DNA from 3 places in the Streptomyces sp. NPDC050504 genome. Region 1 is predicted to be linked to each of the others. Evidence: riboswitches for the same ligand, from Rfam matches in the RefSeq annotation. Region 1 holds a riboswitch; each other region holds the start of a gene.
The links. A riboswitch is a leader RNA that binds a small molecule or an ion and turns the genes downstream of it on or off. The one in region 1 is predicted to bind cyclic di-AMP.

Region 2: it holds a riboswitch for cyclic di-AMP, as region 1 does, so the genes downstream of both, ACIBNE_RS11435 (M23 family metallopeptidase) here and ACIBNE_RS15290 (M23 family metallopeptidase) in region 1, are expected to answer to the same signal.
Region 3: it holds a riboswitch for cyclic di-AMP, as region 1 does, so the genes downstream of both, ACIBNE_RS01830 (peptidoglycan DD-metalloendopeptidase family protein) here and ACIBNE_RS15290 (M23 family metallopeptidase) in region 1, are expected to answer to the same signal.

What each region holds. Positions count from the first base shown of each region.
Region 1 covers NZ_JBITHO010000003.1:978,146-985,562, reverse strand. The annotation lists gene ACIBNE_RS15300 (PrsW family intramembrane metalloprotease) at 1-1,333, shown strand, start outside; gene ACIBNE_RS15295 (aldo/keto reductase) at 1,418-2,362, opposite strand; gene ACIBNE_RS15290 (M23 family metallopeptidase) at 2,518-3,555, opposite strand; cyclic di-AMP (ydaO/yuaA leader) riboswitch at 3,567-3,700, opposite strand; gene ACIBNE_RS15285 (PP2C family protein-serine/threonine phosphatase) at 3,926-5,080, opposite strand; tRNA gene ACIBNE_RS15280 (tRNA-Met) at 5,237-5,310, opposite strand; gene ACIBNE_RS15275 (hypothetical protein) at 5,837-6,220, opposite strand; gene ACIBNE_RS15270 (MFS transporter) at 6,497-7,417, shown strand, end outside.
Region 2 covers NZ_JBITHO010000003.1:18,875-26,291, reverse strand. The annotation lists gene ACIBNE_RS11450 (hypothetical protein) at 252-635, shown strand; tRNA gene ACIBNE_RS11445 (tRNA-Met) at 1,162-1,235, shown strand; gene ACIBNE_RS11440 (PP2C family protein-serine/threonine phosphatase) at 1,392-2,546, shown strand; cyclic di-AMP (ydaO/yuaA leader) riboswitch at 2,772-2,905, shown strand; gene ACIBNE_RS11435 (M23 family metallopeptidase) at 2,917-3,954, shown strand; gene ACIBNE_RS11430 (aldo/keto reductase) at 4,110-5,054, shown strand; gene ACIBNE_RS11425 (PrsW family intramembrane metalloprotease) at 5,139-6,605, opposite strand; gene trmB (tRNA (guanosine(46)-N7)-methyltransferase TrmB) at 6,750-7,417, opposite strand, start outside.
Region 3 covers NZ_JBITHO010000001.1:418,912-426,328, reverse strand. The annotation lists gene ACIBNE_RS01840 (STM4011 family radical SAM protein) at 1-61, shown strand, start outside; gene ACIBNE_RS01835 (SGNH/GDSL hydrolase family protein) at 33-851, opposite strand; gene ACIBNE_RS01830 (peptidoglycan DD-metalloendopeptidase family protein) at 1,072-2,103, opposite strand; cyclic di-AMP (ydaO/yuaA leader) riboswitch at 2,108-2,287, opposite strand; gene ACIBNE_RS01825 (patatin-like phospholipase family protein) at 2,589-3,563, opposite strand; gene ACIBNE_RS01820 (peroxidase family protein) at 3,646-5,457, opposite strand; gene ACIBNE_RS01815 (GMC family oxidoreductase) at 5,454-7,373, opposite strand; gene ACIBNE_RS01810 (hypothetical protein) at 7,370-7,417, opposite strand, start outside.

The sequences.
Region 1 (7,417 bases):
GGGCCTGTGGCGCAGCAAGGCGCTGCGCGCGGGCGCGGTCGTCACGGTGCTCGCGCTCTCGGGCCTGGTGATCCTCGCGCTCGTCCGGGAGCAGACCGGCACCGAGGGGTTCCTGGTCGGCCTCGGCCTCGCCGTGCTGCCCGTGCCGCTGCTGGCCGCGGCCTTCCGCTGGCTGGACCGGGTGGAGCCGGGCCCCTGGAAGAACCTGGTCTTCGCGTTCTCCTGGGGCGCCTTCGCCGCGGCCCTCGTGGCGATCATCGCGAACACCTTCGCGACCCGCTGGATAGCCACCGCGACCGCCGATCCGACGAGCGCGGACACCCTCGGCGCGACGGTGATAGCGCCGGTCGTGGAGGAGAGCGCGAAGGCCGCGGCGGTGCTGCTGATCTTCCTGTTCCGAAGACGGGACTTCACCGGGATCGTGGACGGCGTGGTCGTCGCGGGCTTCACCGCGACGGGCTTCGCCTTCACCGAGAACATCCTCTACCTCGGCAACGCGTTCGGCGAGGACCAGGAATTCGGGACGAGCGGCTTCGAGTCGGTGACCGCGGCGACGTTCTTCGTGCGGATCGTCATGTCGCCGTTCGCGCATCCGCTGTTCACGGTCCTGACCGGCATCGGCTTCGGCATCGCGGCGGGGGCCGCGGCAACCGGGGCGGCCGGGCGCGGCCGCCGAATACGCCGCTGGGGGCTGCCGTCGCTCGGTCTGGTGCTGGCGATGGGCGTGCACGCGCTGTGGAACGGCTCGGCCGCCGCGTTCGGCCCGTACGGCTTCTACATCGTCTACGCCGGTTTCATGGTGCCCGCCTTCGCGCTGCTGACCTGGCTCGCGGTCTGGACCCGGCAGCGGGAGCTGCGCACGGTCGGTGCGCGGCTGCCCGAGTACGCGGCGGCGGGGTGGCTGCAGCCGCTGGAGCCGATGGCCCTGTCGTCGATGAGGGCGCGGCGCGTGGCGCGGGAGTACGCGCGGCGGGCGTACGGCCCCGCGGGCACGGGGTCCGCGGCGGCGCGGACGGTCGCGGAGTACGAGGGGTACGCGACGGCCCTGGCGTTCCTGCGGCACCGGGCGCACCAGGGGGCGGCGGGGGCGGAGTTCGTCGCGCGCGAGCAGGAGCTGCTGCGGTGCTTGTGGGAGCGGCGGGGGGTGGCGGGGCCCGCACTGGTCCATGCGGCGCGGGTCACCGGGCGGGTGGTGTGGGTACCGGCGCAGGGGTACGGGATGGGGGCGCCCGTGCCTCATCAGAGGGCGCCGCATCCGGGGGCGGCGTACCCCGGGGCGGCGTACCCGGGGGCGCCTTACCCGTACGCCGGGTACAACCCGTACCGCGCGTAGCCCGGGAGCGTCAAAGGAGCGCGCGGTTCCCCGCGCCCCTGCACGGGTCGCGGGTAACTGCGCGGGAGCGGGGCACCCGCCCCCTTACGCGGACGCCCTGTTCAGCGCCCCGACCTCCGCCTCCGTCAGTTCCAGCTCCGCGACGGCGAGCAGCGCCGGCAGCTGCTCCGGCGTCCTCGCCGAGGCGATCGGCGCGACCACCGTCGGCCGCGCCGCCAGCCACGCGAGCGCGACGCTCGCCACCGCGGCCCCCCGCTCCCGCGCGATCCCGTCCAGCGCCGCGAGCACCCGCCGCCCCCGCTCGGTCTCCAGGTGCTTGCCGGCCCCCGCGGCCCGCGCGCTCTCCACCCGCGCGCCCTCCCGGTACTTGCCCGTCAGGAAGCCCGCGGCGAGCGCGTAGTAGGGCACCGCCGCGAGGCCCGCGCGGGACGCGGTCTCCTGGAGCCGCCCCTCGTAGGTGTCGCGCGACACGAGGTTGTAGTGCGGCTGGAGGGCCACGTACTTGGCGAGGCCCTCGCGGTCCGCGAAGTCCAGCGAGTCACGGAGCCGTTCCGGCGAGATGTTCGACGCGGCGACCTCCCGCACCTTGCCCTCGCGCACCAGCTGGTCGAGCGCCGTCACGATCTCCTCCACCGGCACGGCGGGGTCGTCGAAGTGCGTGTAGTAGAGGTCGATGCGGTCGGTGCGCAGCCGCCGCAGCGACTCCTCGACCGCCCCCTTGACCGTCGCGGGCGCGAGCCCCTTGTACTCGGGGTGCGCCCCGACCTTCGTGGCGATGACGACGTCGTCGCGGTTGCCGCGCGAGGCCAGCCAGTTGCCGATGACGGTCTCGGACTCGCCGCCCTCGTTGCCGTCGACCCAGGCGGAGTAGGAGTCGGCGGTGTCGATGAAGTTGCCGCCCGCGGCGGCGTACGCGTCGAGCACCGCGAACGACTGCTCCTCGTCCGCGGTCCAGCCGAAGACGTTGGCGCCGAGGGCAAGCGGGAAGACGGCGAGGTCGGAGGCGCCGAGGCGGCGAAGTGTGGTCATGAGCGGATCAACCTCGCCCGGGAGCCGCGCTATTCCGGCGCGCGCCCGTCCTGAGCGCGATTTCACGACCCGTACACACCGCACGAAAGAACCGGCGGCTCTGGCGTCGGGGGGTGAGCGCCAGAGCCGCCGGTGGCTCGGAAGAGCGGGGGACCTCAGTAGGTGAGGCCCTTGGAGCGCAGCCACGCGCCCGGGTCGATGCCGCCGCCGCCCGGCGTGTGCACCTCCATGTGCAGGTGCTCGCCGGTCACGTTGCCGCTCGCGCCGACGTTGCCGATGACCTGGCCGGTGCTGACCTTCTGGCCGACGCTGACGGAGATCGAGGACTGGTGGGCGTACCAGACCTCGGTGCCGTCCTCCAGCTCCAGGACGGTGAGGTAGCCGTACGAGTTGTGCCAGCCGGCCGACTTGACCGTGGCGCTGTGGACGGCCTTGAGCGGGGTGCCTCTGGGGGCGGCGAAGTCCAGGCCGGTGTGCTGGCCCGAGGACCACATGGAGCCGGACTGGCCGTAGACGGCGGTGATGGAGTACGAGGAGAGGGGCAGCGAGAAGCTCGCGGCGAGCTTCGCCAGGCGCTCCGCCTCGGCCTTGGCCTTGGCGGCCTCCTCGGCCTTGCGCTTCGCCTCGGCGGCCTTCTTCTCGGCCTCGCTCTGCTGCTTGGCGGCCTGCTCGGCGGCCGCCTTCTCCGCGGCCGCCTTCGCGGCGGCCCCGGCCTGCGCGTCGGCGCTCGCCTGCTGCTGCTCGGCCTGCTGGAGGATCCTGGCGCGCAGCGCCTCGCCCGCGTCGGTGCTGCCCTGCTGCGCCTCGGCGGTGGTGACGCCCGCGGTGGAGAGGGGGGCGGCGTCCGCGGCCTGGGCGGCCTCGGTCTTGGCGTCCGGCTCCTCCTCGAAGAGGGCGCCGACGACCGGCAGGTCGGGAAGGGTGATGGAGACCGGGGGCTTGTCCTGCGCGGTGGCGATGCCGCCCGCGCCGACGGCCGCGATGACGCCGACACCGAGGACGGTGGAGCTGCGGGCGAGCCCGCGCTGCTTGGCGACACGGTGCTTGCCGCGGACCGGACGAATCGATTCCGCGGTCGGGTTCCACTCGCCCCAGCTGCGCTCGTCCTCACCCCCGGGAACGTCCGACGGACCGGCGGATCCGGAGAAACCGGTCGCGAAGGGAGCTTCGGGAGCAGGACTGTTGGACGCCACGGAGGCGCACTCCTTTCCTTCCTTCACGCCTACCGGGTTAGCTGACGGGTTCGGAGCAGGAAGGTCTCCTACGGGTCACGTTCGACCCGATTCACCCCAAGGATTGGTTCCCCGGTTCCCTTGCGGAATTCGGCGTTCGCGCGCGGCGCCGTCTCTTGCGACGGCTGGGACGACCGCGCTGCGTTATCGAACGTTAATAGACACACGAACGGAATTCCAAGCTGTTCCCACTGATCGTTCATCGGATCGGCCAGAACTTATGGCTACAAAGGACCCCTAAACCCGGCAATTTGAGTGCCCCTCGATCCACACCGGCAACAGGTCGGTTTCTGACGTTGTGTCAAATGTTATGCGCAGCGGTGCCCTTCGACTACGTACCGTTGCTGACGATCTTCACGGTCGTGCGCCGCTCGGGCTGGCCCGCTCCCGGGCGCGCCACCGCGAGCAGCGCCATGTCGTCCGAGCCCCCGCCGCCCGTGTGCAGCCGGACGTCGTCGGTGAGCGCGTCGAGCAGCTCCTCGGGCCCGGGGAAGATCCGCCCGGCGAGGCGGGCGGCAGGCTCGTAGAAGACCCCGGCCGCGTCCCGCGCCTCGGAGAGCCCGTCGGTGTAGAAGAGCAGCGTCGCGCCGGCGGGGAACGGCCGCACGTCGGAGCGGTCCGGCCACGTCCCCAGGTCGCCCATGCCCAGCGGCAGCGCGTGCTCGCCCGGTTCGAGGAGTTCGGCCGCCCCGTCCGCGTACAGCAGCAGCGGCTCGGGGTGGCCGCGGTTGACCAGCCGTACGACCCCCTCGCCGCGCGGGACCTCCGCGAGCACGGCGGTGGTGAACCCCTCGAAGGCGTCGAGGCCGTCCCGCCGCGTGCCCTCGCGGGCGAGCGCCCGCTCCAGCCGTCCGGCGACGGCCTCCAGCGAGCTCTCCTGCTCGGCGGCCTCCCGGAAGGCGCCGATGACGACGGCGACCGCCTCCACCGCGCCGAGCCCCTTGCCGCGCACGTCCCCGACGACGAGCCGCACCCCGTGGGGCGTCTCCTGCACGGCGAACAGGTCGCCCCCGATGAACGCGTCCGCCTGCGCCGCCTCGTACCGCGCCGCGACCTGTAGCCCGCCGATGCGCTCCGCGGGCGTGGGCAGCACGGCGCGCTGCGCGGTCTCGGCGATGACGCGCGCGGAGGCGAGGCGCTCGCCGCTGCGGCGCACGACGCGGTTGATGAGCAGCGCGAGCGCGGCGACGGTGAGGACGGTCAGCAGTTCGGTGATCGCCTGCACCTGGCCGGAGCCGTGGTCGGCGAGGTCGAGCAGGAACACGGCGAGCACGGCGGCGAAGCCGGTGAGCGCGGTGACGCGCAGCGAGAAGAAGGGGGCGGCGACGAGGGGCGCGGCGGCGAAGATCGGGGACGCGGTGTACGCGGGAGGGGTGAGCGAGTCGAAGAGGTACCCGATGACGATCATCAGGGCGGGCAGCACCCGCACGAACCGCCGGAGCCTTCCGGTGCTCTTCTCCTCGCCGCTCCGTTCGCTCTGCCCCACCGGTGATCTCCCGCTCGCTCCGCGCACGGCCGCGGACGGTACCGCGCCCCGTCCAGGCTGTCCGCAGGAGCGCCGTACGGCGAGCCCGCGTCGGCCAACCGGGGGACGGACACGACGAAGGCCCGGATTCCTGGGAATCCGGGCTTTCGTCTTCAGTAGCGGGGACAGGATTTGAACCTGCGACCTCTGGGTTATGAGCCCAGCGAGCTACCGAGCTGCTCCACCCCGCGTCGGTGAACACAACCTTACGCCATCCGGAGCAAGATCAAAACCACGTTTCGGCGGGGTGGCGCGGGACGGGTCCGAAAGGGACCCACCGGGCACCTGCTGGGCGCCCGCTAGGCACCCGCCGGGCACCCGTCAGACGCCCAGCAGGCACCCGTCAGAACTCATGGGCGCGCACCGGGCTCGCGAGCACCCCGCGCCGGGGCAACGCACCGCGGCCCGACCGGGAAGTCCCGGTCGGGCCGCGGTGCGTGCGGTTCGGAGGGTCGGTGACGACCCTCCGGTCGGTAGGCCATGTCGGACTCGAACCGACAACCAACGGATTAAAAGTCGAAAGGAGATCGTCCAGCTCGGAGGATCTTGATCCCGCTCGCGGACTCCTGCGCAGGTCAGAGGCTGTACCTCGTCCAGGTGGGGTGGTCTCGGGGAGTCCGCGAGGGGGTGATCCAAGGGAGTCCGCTCCCGCATCGCTCCCGCACTTTGACGGTGCTGACATGGGCGGATGGGCCGTTACCGTGATCCGCCTCGGCCCTACCCAGTGATCACCGGGACGATGACCGCTGCGACTGCGGAAGCTAACCCACCCACAGCCAGGAACGCAGCGAACTTTTCCTTGGCCGTAGGGAACACGGCCCTGGAGACATCCCCCACCTTGCTGCGCAGCACGATCATCTTCATCTTCTGCCAGCGGTGCTGACGCAGGCTGCACCCCATCAAAATGCCTGACGCGTTCTTCCGGCAGTAGGTGCGACCGTCTCGATTCACAGCTCCGCACCACACGGGAACCTGAAAGAGCGCATAGGCCGTAACGGCGAGCGACAGAGTCGCAATCAGTGGCACCGAGTCGCTGTTGCCCCACGCAACGATCAACGCGGCAAGAGCCACGAATCCCCAATAGGTGCGAATCCCCCTCATGCTCGCGGACCGTACTGCGCGACTACCTGGCGGGGGAGGGCGCAGACAGGCGCGCTGGGGGCGCTGCCAGGTCGGTACATCTCTTGGCTTCACCCGGGCCACAGCTGGCACAGACACTCGCAGCAGGACTCGATACGCACGTTGCCGGACGTCTGTGCCGCGATCGTGTGAAGCACCTGGGAACCCCAACTCCGCTGTGGTCCCTGGCCCTAGTGTGAGCGCCGATTCGACTGGGGTTACTGCTCCCGGTCTGGCACGTCTCGGCCCGGAGGGCTCATGGGTTACCTGCGGCTGCTGCGGCAGCGGCCCGTACTGGTGCTGTGGCTGGCACAGAGCCTGTCCGTCCTGGGTGATCGGCTGTATGCGCTCGCAGTCATGTGGGTCGTATACGCGTCGACCGGATCGGCCTCGCTCATGGGCCTGGTGGCAGTCGCCGAGTCTGTGCCGTACATCGCGCTCGGGACAGTCGGCCGACACGTGGTTGCCCGGTTCTCCTCGTTCGGGTCTCTGGCGTTAGTGGACGGGGCGCGGGGTGCGGTGGCGGTCGCGCTGCCGTTCCTGTGGTCACCGGACGGCCACGGCATCGCTGCGCTGCTTGTCGGCGTGCTGGTGCTCGGCACACTGGGTGCGCTGTTCGATCCGAACCTCGGAGCCCTGGTGCCCGACCTGGTCGAGCCGGAAAAGGTGCAACAGATCACGGGGCTGCTCGACCTCACGGGCCGGATCGCCCGGATCGCGGGCCCGGCGAGTATCGGGCTGCTGCTCCTGGTCGTCTCCGAGGTGCAGCTCTTCGCACTGAACGGGGTGACGTTCGCGGTGTCGGCGGTCGCGCTCGGGTGGCTGGCGCGCTGTATCGCGACCACGGCTGGCGAAGCACCGGTTCGGCCAGGGGAGTCGGTGCCGGCCTGGCCGGTCTTGCGGGCGCATCCCCGTGTCGGACTGGCCATCGGTGTGCATGGCGTCGCGCTGTTCTGCTCGGCGGTAACGGCGGTTGGCATGCCCGCACTGCTGGCGACCCGTTACGGCGCCGGGGCAGGTGTGTACGGGATCGTCACGGCGGCCGTGGGAATCGGAGCCCTGTTGGGTAACCCGCTGGCGAGCAACCGCCGTTCGGAGGGCTGGTTGGCGGTCTACTGCGGTGCATGGGCGGTGCAAGGCGCAGCGACCATGTGCATGGGCCTGGTGCTGCACCTTCCT
Region 2 (7,417 bases), 960 kb from region 1:
GACCGGGAGCAGTAACCCCAGTCGAATCGGCGCTCACACTAGGGCCAGGGACCACAGCGGAGTTGGGGTTCCCAGGTGCTTCACACGATCGCGGCACAGACGTCCGGCAACGTGCGTATCGAGTCCTGCTGCGAGTGTCTGTGCCAGCTGTGGCCCGGGTGAAGCCAAGAGATGTACCGACCTGGCAGCGCCCCCAGCGCGCCTGTCTGCGCCCTCCCCCGCCAGGTAGTCGCGCAGTACGGTCCGCGAGCATGAGGGGGATTCGCACCTATTGGGGATTCGTGGCTCTTGCCGCGTTGATCGTTGCGTGGGGCAACAGCGACTCGGTGCCACTGATTGCGACTCTGTCGCTCGCCGTTACGGCCTATGCGCTCTTTCAGGTTCCCGTGTGGTGCGGAGCTGTGAATCGAGACGGTCGCACCTACTGCCGGAAGAACGCGTCAGGCATTTTGATGGGGTGCAGCCTGCGTCAGCACCGCTGGCAGAAGATGAAGATGATCGTGCTGCGCAGCAAGGTGGGGGATGTCTCCAGGGCCGTGTTCCCTACGGCCAAGGAAAAGTTCGCTGCGTTCCTGGCTGTGGGTGGGTTAGCTTCCGCAGTCGCAGCGGTCATCGTCCCGGTGATCACTGGGTAGGGCCGAGGCGGATCACGGTAACGGCCCATCCGCCCATGTCAGCACCGTCAAAGTGCGGGAGCGATGCGGGAGCGGACTCCCTTGGATCACCCCCTCGCGGACTCCCCGAGACCACCCCACCTGGACGAGGTACAGCCTCTGACCTGCGCAGGAGTCCGCGAGCGGGATCAAGATCCTCCGAGCTGGACGATCTCCTTTCGACTTTTAATCCGTTGGTTGTCGGTTCGAGTCCGACATGGCCTACCGACCGGAGGGTCGTCACCGACCCTCCGAACCGCACGCACCGCGGCCCGACCGGGACTTCCCGGTCGGGCCGCGGTGCGTTGCCCCGGCGCGGGGTGCTCGCGAGCCCGGTGCGCGCCCATGAGTTCTGACGGGTGCCTGCTGGGCGTCTGACGGGTGCCCGGCGGGTGCCTAGCGGGCGCCCAGCAGGTGCCCGGTGGGTCCCTTTCGGACCCGTCCCGCGCCACCCCGCCGAAACGTGGTTTTGATCTTGCTCCGGATGGCGTAAGGTTGTGTTCACCGACGCGGGGTGGAGCAGCTCGGTAGCTCGCTGGGCTCATAACCCAGAGGTCGCAGGTTCAAATCCTGTCCCCGCTACTGAAGACGAAAGCCCGGATTCCCAGGAATCCGGGCCTTCGTCGTGTCCGTCCCCCGGTTGGCCGACGCGGGCTCGCCGTACGGCGCTCCTGCGGACAGCCTGGACGGGGCGCGGTACCGTCCGCGGCCGTGCGCGGAGCGAGCGGGAGATCACCGGTGGGGCAGAGCGAACGGAGCGGCGAGGAGAAGAGCACCGGAAGGCTCCGGCGGTTCGTGCGGGTGCTGCCCGCCCTGATGATCGTCATCGGGTACCTCTTCGACTCGCTCACCCCTCCCGCGTACACCGCGTCCCCGATCTTCGCCGCCGCGCCCCTCGTCGCCGCCCCCTTCTTCTCGCTGCGCGTCACCGCGCTCACCGGCTTCGCCGCCGTGCTCGCCGTGTTCCTGCTCGACCTCGCCGACCACGGCTCCGGCCAGGTGCAGGCGATCACCGAACTGCTGACCGTCCTCACCGTCGCCGCGCTCGCGCTGCTCATCAACCGCGTCGTGCGCCGCAGCGGCGAGCGCCTCGCCTCCGCGCGCGTCATCGCCGAGACCGCGCAGCGCGCCGTGCTGCCCACGCCCGCGGAGCGCATCGGCGGGCTACAGGTCGCGGCGCGGTACGAGGCGGCGCAGGCGGACGCGTTCATCGGGGGCGACCTGTTCGCCGTGCAGGAGACGCCCCACGGGGTGCGGCTCGTCGTCGGGGACGTGCGCGGCAAGGGGCTCGGCGCGGTGGAGGCGGTCGCCGTCGTCATCGGCGCCTTCCGGGAGGCCGCCGAGCAGGAGAGCTCGCTGGAGGCCGTCGCCGGACGGCTGGAGCGGGCGCTCGCCCGCGAGGGCACGCGGCGGGACGGCCTCGACGCCTTCGAGGGGTTCACCACCGCCGTGCTCGCGGAGGTCCCGCGCGGCGAGGGGGTCGTACGGCTGGTCAACCGCGGCCACCCCGAGCCGCTGCTGCTGTACGCGGACGGGGCGGCCGAACTCCTCGAACCGGGCGAGCACGCGCTGCCGCTGGGCATGGGCGACCTGGGGACGTGGCCGGACCGCTCCGACGTGCGGCCGTTCCCCGCCGGCGCGACGCTGCTCTTCTACACCGACGGGCTCTCCGAGGCGCGGGACGCGGCCGGGGTCTTCTACGAGCCTGCCGCCCGCCTCGCCGGGCGGATCTTCCCCGGGCCCGAGGAGCTGCTCGACGCGCTCACCGACGACGTCCGGCTGCACACGGGCGGCGGGGGCTCGGACGACATGGCGCTGCTCGCGGTGGCGCGCCCGGGAGCGGGCCAGCCCGAGCGGCGCACGACCGTGAAGATCGTCAGCAACGGTACGTAGTCGAAGGGCACCGCTGCGCATAACATTTGACACAACGTCAGAAACCGACCTGTTGCCGGTGTGGATCGAGGGGCACTCAAATTGCCGGGTTTAGGGGTCCTTTGTAGCCATAAGTTCTGGCCGATCCGATGAACGATCAGTGGGAACAGCTTGGAATTCCGTTCGTGTGTCTATTAACGTTCGATAACGCAGCGCGGTCGTCCCAGCCGTCGCAAGAGACGGCGCCGCGCGCGAACGCCGAATTCCGCAAGGGAACCGGGGAACCAATCCTTGGGGTGAATCGGGTCGAACGTGACCCGTAGGAGACCTTCCTGCTCCGAACCCGTCAGCTAACCCGGTAGGCGTGAAGGAAGGAAAGGAGTGCGCCTCCGTGGCGTCCAACAGTCCTGCTCCCGAAGCTCCCTTCGCGACCGGTTTCTCCGGATCCGCCGGTCCGTCGGACGTTCCCGGGGGTGAGGACGAGCGCAGCTGGGGCGAGTGGAACCCGACCGCGGAATCGATTCGTCCGGTCCGCGGCAAGCACCGTGTCGCCAAGCAGCGCGGGCTCGCCCGCAGCTCCACCGTCCTCGGTGTCGGCGTCATCGCGGCCGTCGGCGCGGGCGGCATCGCCACCGCGCAGGACAAGCCCCCGGTCTCCATCACCCTTCCCGACCTGCCGGTCGTCGGCGCCCTCTTCGAGGAGGAGCCGGACGCCAAGACCGAGGCCGCCCAGGCCGCGGACGCCGCCCCCCTCTCCACCGCGGGCGTCACCACCGCCGAGGCGCAGCAGGGCAGCACCGACGCGGGCGAGGCGCTGCGCGCCAGGATCCTCCAGCAGGCCGAGCAGCAGCAGGCGAGCGCCGACGCGCAGGCCGGGGCCGCCGCGAAGGCGGCCGCGGAGAAGGCGGCCGCCGAGCAGGCCGCCAAGCAGCAGAGCGAGGCCGAGAAGAAGGCCGCCGAGGCGAAGCGCAAGGCCGAGGAGGCCGCCAAGGCCAAGGCCGAGGCGGAGCGCCTGGCGAAGCTCGCCGCGAGCTTCTCGCTGCCCCTCTCCTCGTACTCCATCACCGCCGTCTACGGCCAGTCCGGCTCCATGTGGTCCTCGGGCCAGCACACCGGCCTGGACTTCGCCGCCCCCAGAGGCACCCCGCTCAAGGCCGTCCACAGCGCCACGGTCAAGTCGGCCGGCTGGCACAACTCGTACGGCTACCTCACCGTCCTGGAGCTGGAGGACGGCACCGAGGTCTGGTACGCCCACCAGTCCTCGATCTCCGTCAGCGTCGGCCAGAAGGTCAGCACCGGCCAGGTCATCGGCAACGTCGGCGCGAGCGGCAACGTGACCGGCGAGCACCTGCACATGGAGGTGCACACGCCGGGCGGCGGCGGCATCGACCCGGGCGCGTGGCTGCGCTCCAAGGGCCTCACCTACTGAGGTCCCCCGCTCTTCCGAGCCACCGGCGGCTCTGGCGCTCACCCCCCGACGCCAGAGCCGCCGGTTCTTTCGTGCGGTGTGTACGGGTCGTGAAATCGCGCTCAGGACGGGCGCGCGCCGGAATAGCGCGGCTCCCGGGCGAGGTTGATCCGCTCATGACCACACTTCGCCGCCTCGGCGCCTCCGACCTCGCCGTCTTCCCGCTTGCCCTCGGCGCCAACGTCTTCGGCTGGACCGCGGACGAGGAGCAGTCGTTCGCGGTGCTCGACGCGTACGCCGCCGCGGGCGGCAACTTCATCGACACCGCCGACTCCTACTCCGCCTGGGTCGACGGCAACGAGGGCGGCGAGTCCGAGACCGTCATCGGCAACTGGCTGGCCTCGCGCGGCAACCGCGACGACGTCGTCATCGCCACGAAGGTCGGGGCGCACCCCGAGTACAAGGGGCTCGCGCCCGCGACGGTCAAGGGGGCGGTCGAGGAGTCGCTGCGGCGGCTGCGCACCGACCGCATCGACCTCTACTACACGCACTTCGACGACCCCGCCGTGCCGGTGGAGGAGATCGTGACGGCGCTCGACCAGCTGGTGCGCGAGGGCAAGGTGCGGGAGGTCGCCGCGTCGAACATCTCGCCGGAACGGCTCCGTGACTCGCTGGACTTCGCGGACCGCGAGGGCCTCGCCAAGTACGTGGCCCTCCAGCCGCACTACAACCTCGTGTCGCGCGACACCTACGAGGGGCGGCTCCAGGAGACCGCGTCCCGCGCGGGCCTCGCGGCGGTGCCCTACTACGCGCTCGCCGCGGGCTTCCTGACGGGCAAGTACCGGGAGGGCGCGCGGGTGGAGAGCGCGCGGGCCGCGGGGGCCGGCAAGCACCTGGAGACCGAGCGGGGGCGGCGGGTGCTCGCGGCGCTGGACGGGATCGCGCGGGAGCGGGGGGCCGCGGTGGCGAGCGTCGCGCTCGCGTGGCTGGCGGCGCGGCCGACGGTGGTCGCGCCGATCGCCTCGGCGAGGACGCCGGAGCAGCTGCCGGCGCTGCTCGCCGTCGCGGAGCTGGAACTGACGGAGGCGGAGGTCGGGGCGCTGAACAGGGCGTCCGCGTAAGGGGGCGGGTGCCCCGCTCCCGCGCAGTTACCCGCGACCCGTGCAGGGGCGCGGGGAACCGCGCGCTCCTTTGACGCTCCCGGGCTACGCGCGGTACGGGTTGTACCCGGCGTACGGGTAAGGCGCCCCCGGGTACGCCGCCCCGGGGTACGCCGCCCCCGGATGCGGCGCCCTCTGATGAGGCACGGGCGCCCCCATCCCGTACCCCTGCGCCGGTACCCACACCACCCGCCCGGTGACCCGCGCCGCATGGACCAGTGCGGGCCCCGCCACCCCCCGCCGCTCCCACAAGCACCGCAGCAGCTCCTGCTCGCGCGCGACGAACTCCGCCCCCGCCGCCCCCTGGTGCGCCCGGTGCCGCAGGAACGCCAGGGCCGTCGCGTACCCCTCGTACTCCGCGACCGTCCGCGCCGCCGCGGACCCCGTGCCCGCGGGGCCGTACGCCCGCCGCGCGTACTCCCGCGCCACGCGCCGCGCCCTCATCGACGACAGGGCCATCGGCTCCAGCGGCTGCAGCCACCCCGCCGCCGCGTACTCGGGCAGCCGCGCACCGACCGTGCGCAGCTCCCGCTGCCGGGTCCAGACCGCGAGCCAGGTCAGCAGCGCGAAGGCGGGCACCATGAAACCGGCGTAGACGATGTAGAAGCCGTACGGGCCGAACGCGGCGGCCGAGCCGTTCCACAGCGCGTGCACGCCCATCGCCAGCACCAGACCGAGCGACGGCAGCCCCCAGCGGCGTATTCGGCGGCCGCGCCCGGCCGCCCCGGTTGCCGCGGCCCCCGCCGCGATGCCGAAGCCGATGCCGGTCAGGACCGTGAACAGCGGATGCGCGAACGGCGACATGACGATCCGCACGAAGAACGTCGCCGCGGTCACCGACTCGAAGCCGCTCGTCCCGAATTCCTGGTCCTCGCCGAACGCGTTGCCGAGGTAGAGGATGTTCTCGGTGAAGGCGAAGCCCGTCGCGGTGAAGCCCGCGACGACCACGCCGTCCACGATCCCGGTGAAGTCCCGTCTTCGGAACAGGAAGATCAGCAGCACCGCCGCGGCCTTCGCGCTCTCCTCCACGACCGGCGCTATCACCGTCGCGCCGAGGGTGTCCGCGCTCGTCGGATCGGCGGTCGCGGTGGCTATCCAGCGGGTCGCGAAGGTGTTCGCGATGATCGCCACGAGGGCCGCGGCGAAGGCGCCCCAGGAGAACGCGAAGACCAGGTTCTTCCAGGGGCCCGGCTCCACCCGGTCCAGCCAGCGGAAGGCCGCGGCCAGCAGCGGCACGGGCAGCACGGCGAGGCCGAGGCCGACCAGGAACCCCTCGGTGCCGGTCTGCTCCCGGACGAGCGCGAGGATCACCAGGCCCGAGAGCGCGAGCACCGTGACGACCGCGCCCGCGCGCAGCGCCTTGCTGCGCCACAGGCCCGCCATACGGCGCGGGTGGTAGCGCCACCCGGCGCGCTCGGGCACAGCTTCGCAGCGCGGCCGGCTCTCACCGGCGAAGCCGCGCTCCGGTACCGCCGGGTGCGGCTGCAGTTGCTGCGGGGACCTGTCGGACACCCAACGACCCTAACGAGGGACACCGACAACTGTCAGCGGTGCGTCGGAACGCCGTACGGTCCCGGGCCGCGCCGCCTCCCGGTTCGGCCTCCCGCTCGGCCCCCCTGCTCGGCCCCCTGCTCAGCGCCGCGCCCAGTGCCGCGCTCAGCGCCGCGCGAAGAGCAGGTCGTGCACCGCGTGTCCCTTGTCGAGCCCCTGCCCCTCGAAGCGGGTCAGCGGCCGGAACGCGGGCCGGGGCGCGTAGCCGCCGTCCTGCTGGGTGTTCTCGAAGTCGGGGTGCGCGGTGAGCACGTCGAGCATCTGCTCTGCGTACGGCTCCCAGTCCGTCGCGCAGTGCAGTACGGCCCCGGGCCGCATCCGCGTCGCGACCAGCGTCAGGAAGTCCGGCTGGATCAGGCGGCGCTTGTGGTGGCGGCTCTTGGGCCACGGGTCGGGGAAGTAGACGCGTACGCCGTCGAGCGCGTCGGGCGTCAGCATCTCGCGCAGCAGGATGATCGCGTCGCCGTTGGCCACCCGGACGTTGTCCAGGCCCGCGCGGTCCGCGAGGCCGAGGAGGTTGCCCTGGCCCGGGGTGTGCACGTCGACCGCGAGGATGCCGGTCGCGGGGTCGTCGGCGGCCATCTGCGCGGTCGCCTCTCCCATGCCGAAGCCGATCTCCAGGACGGTGCGCTCGACGCCGCCGTCGAAGAGGGCGGCCAGGTCGAGGACGCTGTGCCCGTCGATGTCCAGGCCCCACTTCGGCCAGAGCCGCTGGAGCGCGTCGGCCTGGCCGGGCGTCACCCGGCTGCGGCGCGGCTGGAAGCTGCGGATGC
Region 3 (7,417 bases), on a different contig from region 1:
GGGGGCAGCCGTCCGGCTGCCCGACCCGTCCGTCAGACGCGCGGCTCGATCAGCGACTTGAGTTCGTACGGGTCGACGTCGCCCTTGGCCTCGACGTGGTCGCCCGAGGACTCGCCGCGCAGCCGTCGCCCGATCCACGGCACCAGGTACTCGCGCGCCCAGTGGATGTCGTCGCGCCGCACTTCGAGGGTGCCGCGCGGCGGCAGCGGGGGCCACTCCTGGTCGGGGTCGGCCGGGACCTCCAGGCCGAGCACCTGTCCCGCGCGCAGCGCGACCCGGGTGTGGCCCTCGGCCGAGAGGTGCAGCCGGTCGTCGTCCCAGGCGCGCCGGTCCTGGACGGACTTGAGGGACCACAGGTCGAGCACCGGGCAGCCGTAGCGGTCCGCGATGGCCCGCACGTGGCCGTTGTACGTGGCGATCTTGCCGCGCAGATGGCGCAGCAGGGCCACGCCCCGGGTGTCGAAGCCGGTGGTCACCATGACCGTGCCGACCGAGGAGGCCAGGTCGGCGACGGCACGCTCGAAGCGCTCGGCGACCTCGTCCGGGTCGGTGCCGGGGCGGATGATGTCGTTGCCGCCCGCGCAGAAGGTCACCAGGTCGGGGGCGAGTTCCTTGGCGCGCGGGACCTGTTCCTCGACGATCTGGTCGAGGAGCCTGCCGCGGACGGCAAGGTTGGCGTAGTGGAAGGCGTGTTCGGGGAGCTGGTCGGCGAGGAGGACGGCGAGCCGGTCGGCCCAGCCGACGAAGGTTCCGTCGGGGCCGGGGTCTCCGACGCCCTCGGTGAAGCTGTCGCCGACAGCCGCGTACGACCCGATGGCGCCACTGTTATTGAATCTCGAATCGTCTGCCACAAACGAACATCCTGCCTGTCCGATTGTGACTTACGCGACCGTAATAAGGGGTTGACGTGGGGTGACATAGCCCACCCGGTCAGTTTTTGGTAAAGCCGGAATAAGCGCGAATGCGCGCGGCGCCCCCGCCCCCGCCCCTGCCCGGGGAGGGGCGGGGGCGGGACGGGGGCGCCGCGCGGACCGCGAGGTGCCCGGCCGGGCGCTCCGAGGGGCCGGCGGGTCAGAGCGAGACGCCGTGGCTCCGGAGGTAGGAGACCGGGTCGATGTCCGAGCCGTAGCCGGGGCCGGTGCGGATCTCGAAGTGGAGGTGCGGTCCGGTGGAGTTTCCGGTGGAGCCCGAGTAGCCGATCCGGTCGCCGCCGTCGACGTCCTGCCCGGAGGAGACGCCGAGCGAGGACAGGTGCGCGTACTGGGAGTAGGTGCCGTCCGTGTGGCGGATGACGACCTCGTTGCCGTACGCGCCGGACCAGCCGGCCGAGACGACGGTGCCCGCGCCCACGGCCCTGACGGTGGTGCCGGACGAGGCCGCGAAGTCCACGCCCGTGTGGTAGCCGCTGGACCAGCTGGAGCCCGACGCGCGGTACTGGGTGGTGACGTTGGCGCCGGAGACGGGGGTGGTGAAGCCGCCGCCGCTGACGCGCCCGGAACCGCCGGACTCCCGGCCGCGCTCCTCGCCGGAGGACGAGCCCCGGTCGTTCGACGAACCGCGGTCGCCGGAGGACTCCGACGAGCCCTGGTCGCCCGAGGAGTACGACGCCTTCGGCACCTGCTCCTTGTGCGAGCGCTCGGCGCGCGGCGCGGCCTCGCGGGACTCCGCCGCCGCGCCGCCCTTCGCCTTGCCGCCGAGGGTCAGCTTCATGCCGGGCAGGATGAACCCGGGGTCGTCGCCGACGGTCGCGCGGTTGTCCGCGTACAGCTTCTGCCAGCCGCCCGCCAGGCGGTGCTCGTCGGCGATCTTCGAGAGGTGGTCGCCGGTCCGCACGGAGTAGGTGGTGGTGGCCGGCGCCGCCTGCGCGGGCGCGGCCTGCGGCGCGGCCTTGACCGCGACCTGGACGGAGGCATGGGCGGAGGTCTGGGCGGAAGCGGCGACGGACGCGGCGGGAGCGGCGGCGGGCGCCGCCTTCTGAGCGGCGTTCGCGCCGGTGGCGGCGAACAGCGGCAGCGCCAGTGCGGCGCCGCCGGTCCCTGCGACGACCATGCCGCGGGAGACGGGATTCGACTTCGGACGGCGGTGCTTACCCTTCGCGGGCATGGCGAATTCCTCTCCGGCGCCTGCGAGGTGAGCTGTCGGGTTCGGGCTGGAGATGCCCGGCCGCGCTGCTGCGCGGCTTCACCCCGAGCCGAGGTGTCTCGGCGTACTGCCTGGGTCCCCCGCTCCTGCCACACGTGGATGGGTGCGGATTCCGGGAGGTGGCAGGATTCGGCGGTCCACCCGGATTGACGGTGACCGTAATCGACCCGGCTCCACCGGAACAAGCCACTCGGGAAACACGAGAATCCATGCCTCTTGATCGGCATGGATTCTCGTCACCCTCTGTCGAATACGGGCGTCCAATTCCCGGATTCGGAAAGGAATTTACTTCTGTACGTCGCGACGCACGGTCACGCCTATGATCCAGCTCACGGCCCCGGAGACATGCGTGCGCATTCTCCTAATCCGGACATCCCGCCCGGCGCGGAGGCCTCTTCAGCCGTACTCGGCCCTCCTCAGCCGTACGCAGCCCTCCTCGGCCCTCCTCAGTTTTCCTCCCTCCGCCGCCGCAGGAACTCCGCGGCCGCCTTCCTGCCCTCGTCGACCACGGCCTCCCGCCCCTCGTCCCCGAGCTGGAAGTCCGTGATGCCGACCCCGGCGCACTGCACCGTGATCGTCCTGTCGCGCACGCCCGGCCGCTCCAGCTGCGTCTGGTCGCGGCCCACCAGTGCGGTCGCCACCACCTGCTGCACCAGCTTCAGCGGCGGCGACATCACCACGGCCAGCGCGGGGAAGAGCTCGGCGATCCCCGCGGGCAGGTCCGGCAGGATCCGTACGCCGAAGGTGGGCCAGCGCGCCTCCTCGCCGTCCGTACGGTCGAAGATCTCCACCGCGAAGTTGGACAGCACGCCGCCGTCGACGATGACGGACTCCTCGCCCGTGGCCCGGTCGGTCAGCGTGCAGGGCTGGAAGTAGAACGGGATGGACAGCGAGCAGCGCACCGCTTCCGCGACCGACTGCTCGTCCGGGTCCAGGCCGTAGCGCCGGTAGTCCCAGGGCAGCCGCAGCAGCCGCCCGTGGGTGACGTCGGTGACCATCACGACCAGCTTGTAGCGCTGGTCGAGCGGCAGGTCGGCCGATGCGCCCGGGTCGTCGTACCGCAGGTCGCCGAAGGTCTCCACGCCGAGGTCGGCCAGCTCCTCGGTCAGCCACTCCTTGATCCACTCGCCCCGGTAGGCACCGCGCCCGGTGAGCAGCGACACGCCCTCGCTGAGCAGCGGTATCCCGGGCGGCGCCCGGTCGGGGATCCGGGCCAGGTCCAGCCTGTCCATGATCGCCCGCAGCTCCTTGGCGCCGACGCCCGCGGCGACGAAGGCCGCCGCGATGGCGCCCACCGAGGTCCCGGCGGCGCGCGGGAAGCTGTAGCCGTCCTCCAGGAGGCTGATCACCGCTCCCGCCGAGCCGAGTCCCCGGACGCCGCCGCCCTCCAGTACGAGATCCGCGCGGTCTCCCGCAGTCATCCGCTCTCCTCCCGCCTCTCCTGTCCCGCCGCTCCGTTCCCGGCCGGCGGGCCCGCTGCCGACGGGCCCGCTGCCGACGGGCTCACTCCCGGCCCGCGACGTTCCAGGGCACGAAGGCGTTCGTCTTGCCCGCGAGCGCGGCGCGCAGTTCGGGGTGGTGCCGCAGCAGCACGGTCACCATCGTGTTGTCGTCGATCCAGTCGAGTCCGGCCTTCGAATACACCTCGGGGGTGTAGTGGTCGGTGAAGAACCGGTCGCTGTTGAGCCTGCGCGACGCCATCAGGATGAAGATGCGGAACGCGGTGTCGCTGAAGGCGAAGCCGCGCGGCAGCTTCTCGGCGAACATGCCGACGGTGAGGTCGACCTTCTCCACGTCGCCGCCGTAGAGCCGCTTGATCTCCTTGGCCCATTCGGGGTTGTCGGTCAGCTCGTCGAAGGTCGCCGCGGGCTTCAGCCGCAGCAGCCGGCGGAATTCGTTGTAGCGGGGCACGCCGAGTTCGCGCGAGCGCAGGATGTCGGTGGCCGCCAGGTCCTGGAGGTGGCCGTCGGGGCGCTCGTACTCCTGGAGGAACTTCGGGAAGTTGTGCATCGTGACGAGCCCGGGGTGCAGCGTGCCGAAGCTGTAGAGCAGGTCGGTCGTGGAGATGCTCTCCAGGACCTTCAGCGCCTCGGGTCCCGCGATGTCGCGGAACGAACAGTCGCGCAGCGTCTCGTTGTCGCTCGCGCCGCGCAGCTTCCAGTCGTCGCGCACCAGCGGGTGCATGCGGTAGACCGCGACGAACTCCTCGGTGAGCGCGTACGGGATGCCGTAGTGGTCGTGCTTCGCGCCGGGGATGCCGCTGACGACCTCGCTGTCGCTGATCCGGCCGAAGAGGTTGTGCACCCGCTCGCCCGCGAGCCCCCACCAGTTGGTGCGCAGCGCGGTGACGGTGGTCGGGTGGCTGATGACGGCGGGGGTCCACTCCACGGTGTGGATCTTGGCGAGCAGGGCGGCATTGACCAGCCGGGCGCGCTGGAAGACCTCCTCGTCGTTCCAGTTCGGGTACGCCTGGTGGAGGCGGTCGCAGATCGCGTTGTGCTCGCGGGTGAAGAGCGACTGGAGCAGGGCCAGGCCGAGCCAGAAGCCGGGGATGCGGGAGGGGTCGCGGGCCGGGTCGGAGGGGAACGGCATCCGCTCGTCGTCCCACAGGTGCAGCTTGCCGTGCTCGCCGGTGCGCAGGGCGCGCAGTTCCTCGTCGCTGTTGCCGTAGATCTGCGAGGCGTCCCACCAGTGCGAGAAGACGTTGATCCGGGTGTCGGGGGTGCCGGCGGGCGCGTGCGGGTCCCGGGTCGGGTCGTCGGGGGTCCGCATGATCTGCATGGGTCGCTCGGGCCAGGGGTCGTCCTCCAGGAGCGGTACGGTCCAGGGGCGGTCGGCCGGGCTGGTGCCGTGGCTGAACCAGTCGCGGATCATGAACTGGAGCCAGGCCGCGACCAGCGAGTTCACGGACTCGGCCGCGATGAACTCCTTGCGGGTGAGCAGCGCGCGCGAGACCTCGCGCGGGTTCGGCGTGGAGAGCACGTCCTCAGGGGTGACCGGCGGGACCTTGTCCAGCGGGACGTTCCGGCCGAAGCGGGTGCCCGCCATGCCCATGCGCGGGTTGTCGAGGTCGTTGTAGCTGCCGTCCGACGTGCGGTTGACCTTGTTCGACTCGACGGGCGGCGCGGGCTCGGGGACGTTGACCGCCGGGATCTTGTTGGTGTCGTGCAGGTTCTCCTGGCGGAGCCTGACGCGCAGGCCGAGCAGGGTGGCCAGGCCGAGCGGCAGGGGGAGCTTGTCCCAGCCGATGCGGCGGTCGAGGTACTCGGCGACGCCCGTGACGATCCGCCACGGCAGGGAGGTCCGGTAGTTCATGAGGTACCCCTTCGGGAAGTGGTGCGCGGGGTGGCGGCCGATGCGTCGGCGAGGATCACGTCACTGGCCTTTTCGCTGATCATGTAGAGCGGCGCGGCGATGAAGAATCCGGGGATGCGCGGGAAGACCGATGCGTCCACGATGCGCAGACGTTTGGCTCCGCGCACCCGGAAGGCGCTGTCGACGACCGCCGCGGGGTCGTCGGCGCGGCCCATCCGGCAGCTGCACGAGGCGTGGTGCCCCCAGGCCTCGTCCTGGACGAAGCGGCGCACGGCGTCCTTGCCGCGCACGTGCTCGCCCGGCCACAGCTCGCCGGTGACGACCTCGCCCGCCTCGCGGTTCATCTCCCGTACGAACTCCACCGCCCCGGCCATCGCGTCGAGGTCGACGCCGTCCTTGTCGGTGCCCTCGGCGAAGTGGTGGAAGTTGATCAGCGGGGTGTCGCGCGGGTCGGCCGAGCGCAGCCGCACCCGGCCTCCGGTGTTGTGGGTGCGGGACTTGAGGATCGCCCAGGTGAACCGGTCCTTGTGGCGCAGCGAGTCCTTGGAGTAGCCCGGGTAGTAGCCCCGGAAGTCGGCCGGGAAGCCGAAGATGAAGAGGTCGGGGGCGTCCAGCTCGGGACTGGACTTGCGGCTGATGCCGATGACGTTGCCGTTGGTGGTGTAGAGCCCCTTGCCCCGCTGCCACTCCCGGTAGCAGCGGTCGGGCTCGGCGCCCGGCTCGGGGGCGTGGAACGTGCAGTCCTTGACGATCGGGAACTCCTTGACCATCTGGCTGACGATCCCCACCTCGTAGCGGTCCTGGAGGCCCGCGCCGACCCCGGGGCTGTCGATCCGTACGGGAATGGAGTGCCGTTCCAGCTCCTCGCGCGGCCCGATGCCGGAGAGCATCAGCAGCTGCGGGGTGTTGAACGCGCCCGCGGAGAGGATCACCTCGCGGGAGGCGAGCACGCGGACGGGTTCGGGCAGTTCGCCGCCCTCGAAGCCGGGGTCGGCGCGGTAGGCGTGCGGCAGGTCGACGTACTCGACGCCGGTCGCCGCGCCCTCCTCGTCGAGGACGACCCGGGTGACGAGGACCCCCGTGCGGACGGTGAGCTGTTCGGGCAGCCTGCCGAGCACGTCGGCGACCCGTTCGCGGGCCGCGCTGCGACGGCCGCCCGAGGTGGAGATCGGGATCTGCCACAGGCCCTGGAGCGCCCGGGTCTGCACTCTCCAGTCGTTGGGGTCGACCAGCGCGGTCAGCCCTTCGAGCGGGGACAGCGGCCTGCCGAGGAAACCGGTGAGGGCGTTCTCGGCCGCCGAGAGGATCACCTTCAGGAGCTGTTTGTCCTGGATGATCAGTCCGGGGTCGGCCAGGCTGGTCGGCAGCCAGCCGTCGAAGCCGTGCCGCGACTTGTTGACGTAGCGGTCGGAGACGAACGGCAGCCGCTCCAGGAGCGCGGCGAGGAGCTTGTTGGACGGCAGGGCCTTGGGCCGGGGCCGGTAGCCGCAGCGCTCCAGCCGCTCGAAGTAGCCGCGCATCGCGGTGCTGTTCCAGGAGCTGTCGCCGGTCTCGGCAGCGATCGCGTCCCAGTCGCGGTTGTACGGGTAGATGGTGATCATCGCGTGGTGCGCGGTGCAGCCGCCGACCGTGCCCGCCCGCGGGTAGAGGATGCCCTTGTCGGGCACGAACTTGGAGTCGCGCCGCTGCTGCTCGTCGTCCGCGTAGTGGCGCACGAAGTAGTCCCAGCGCTGCACCGGGTCCTCCGACGCGTCGCCGTGGAACGCGGGCACGAGGTAGTTGTCGTTCTCCTCGGCGCCGCCCGCGTCCAGCAGCAGCACCCGCATCCCGGCCTCGGCGAGGTTGGCCGCCAGCGGTCCGCCGCCCGCTCCCGCGCCGACGACCACGTAGTCGTACGCCTCCAGGGCGCCGGTCACTTCTTGTCCCGGCCCGCTGACCTGCCCGCGGGCTTGCCGGGGGC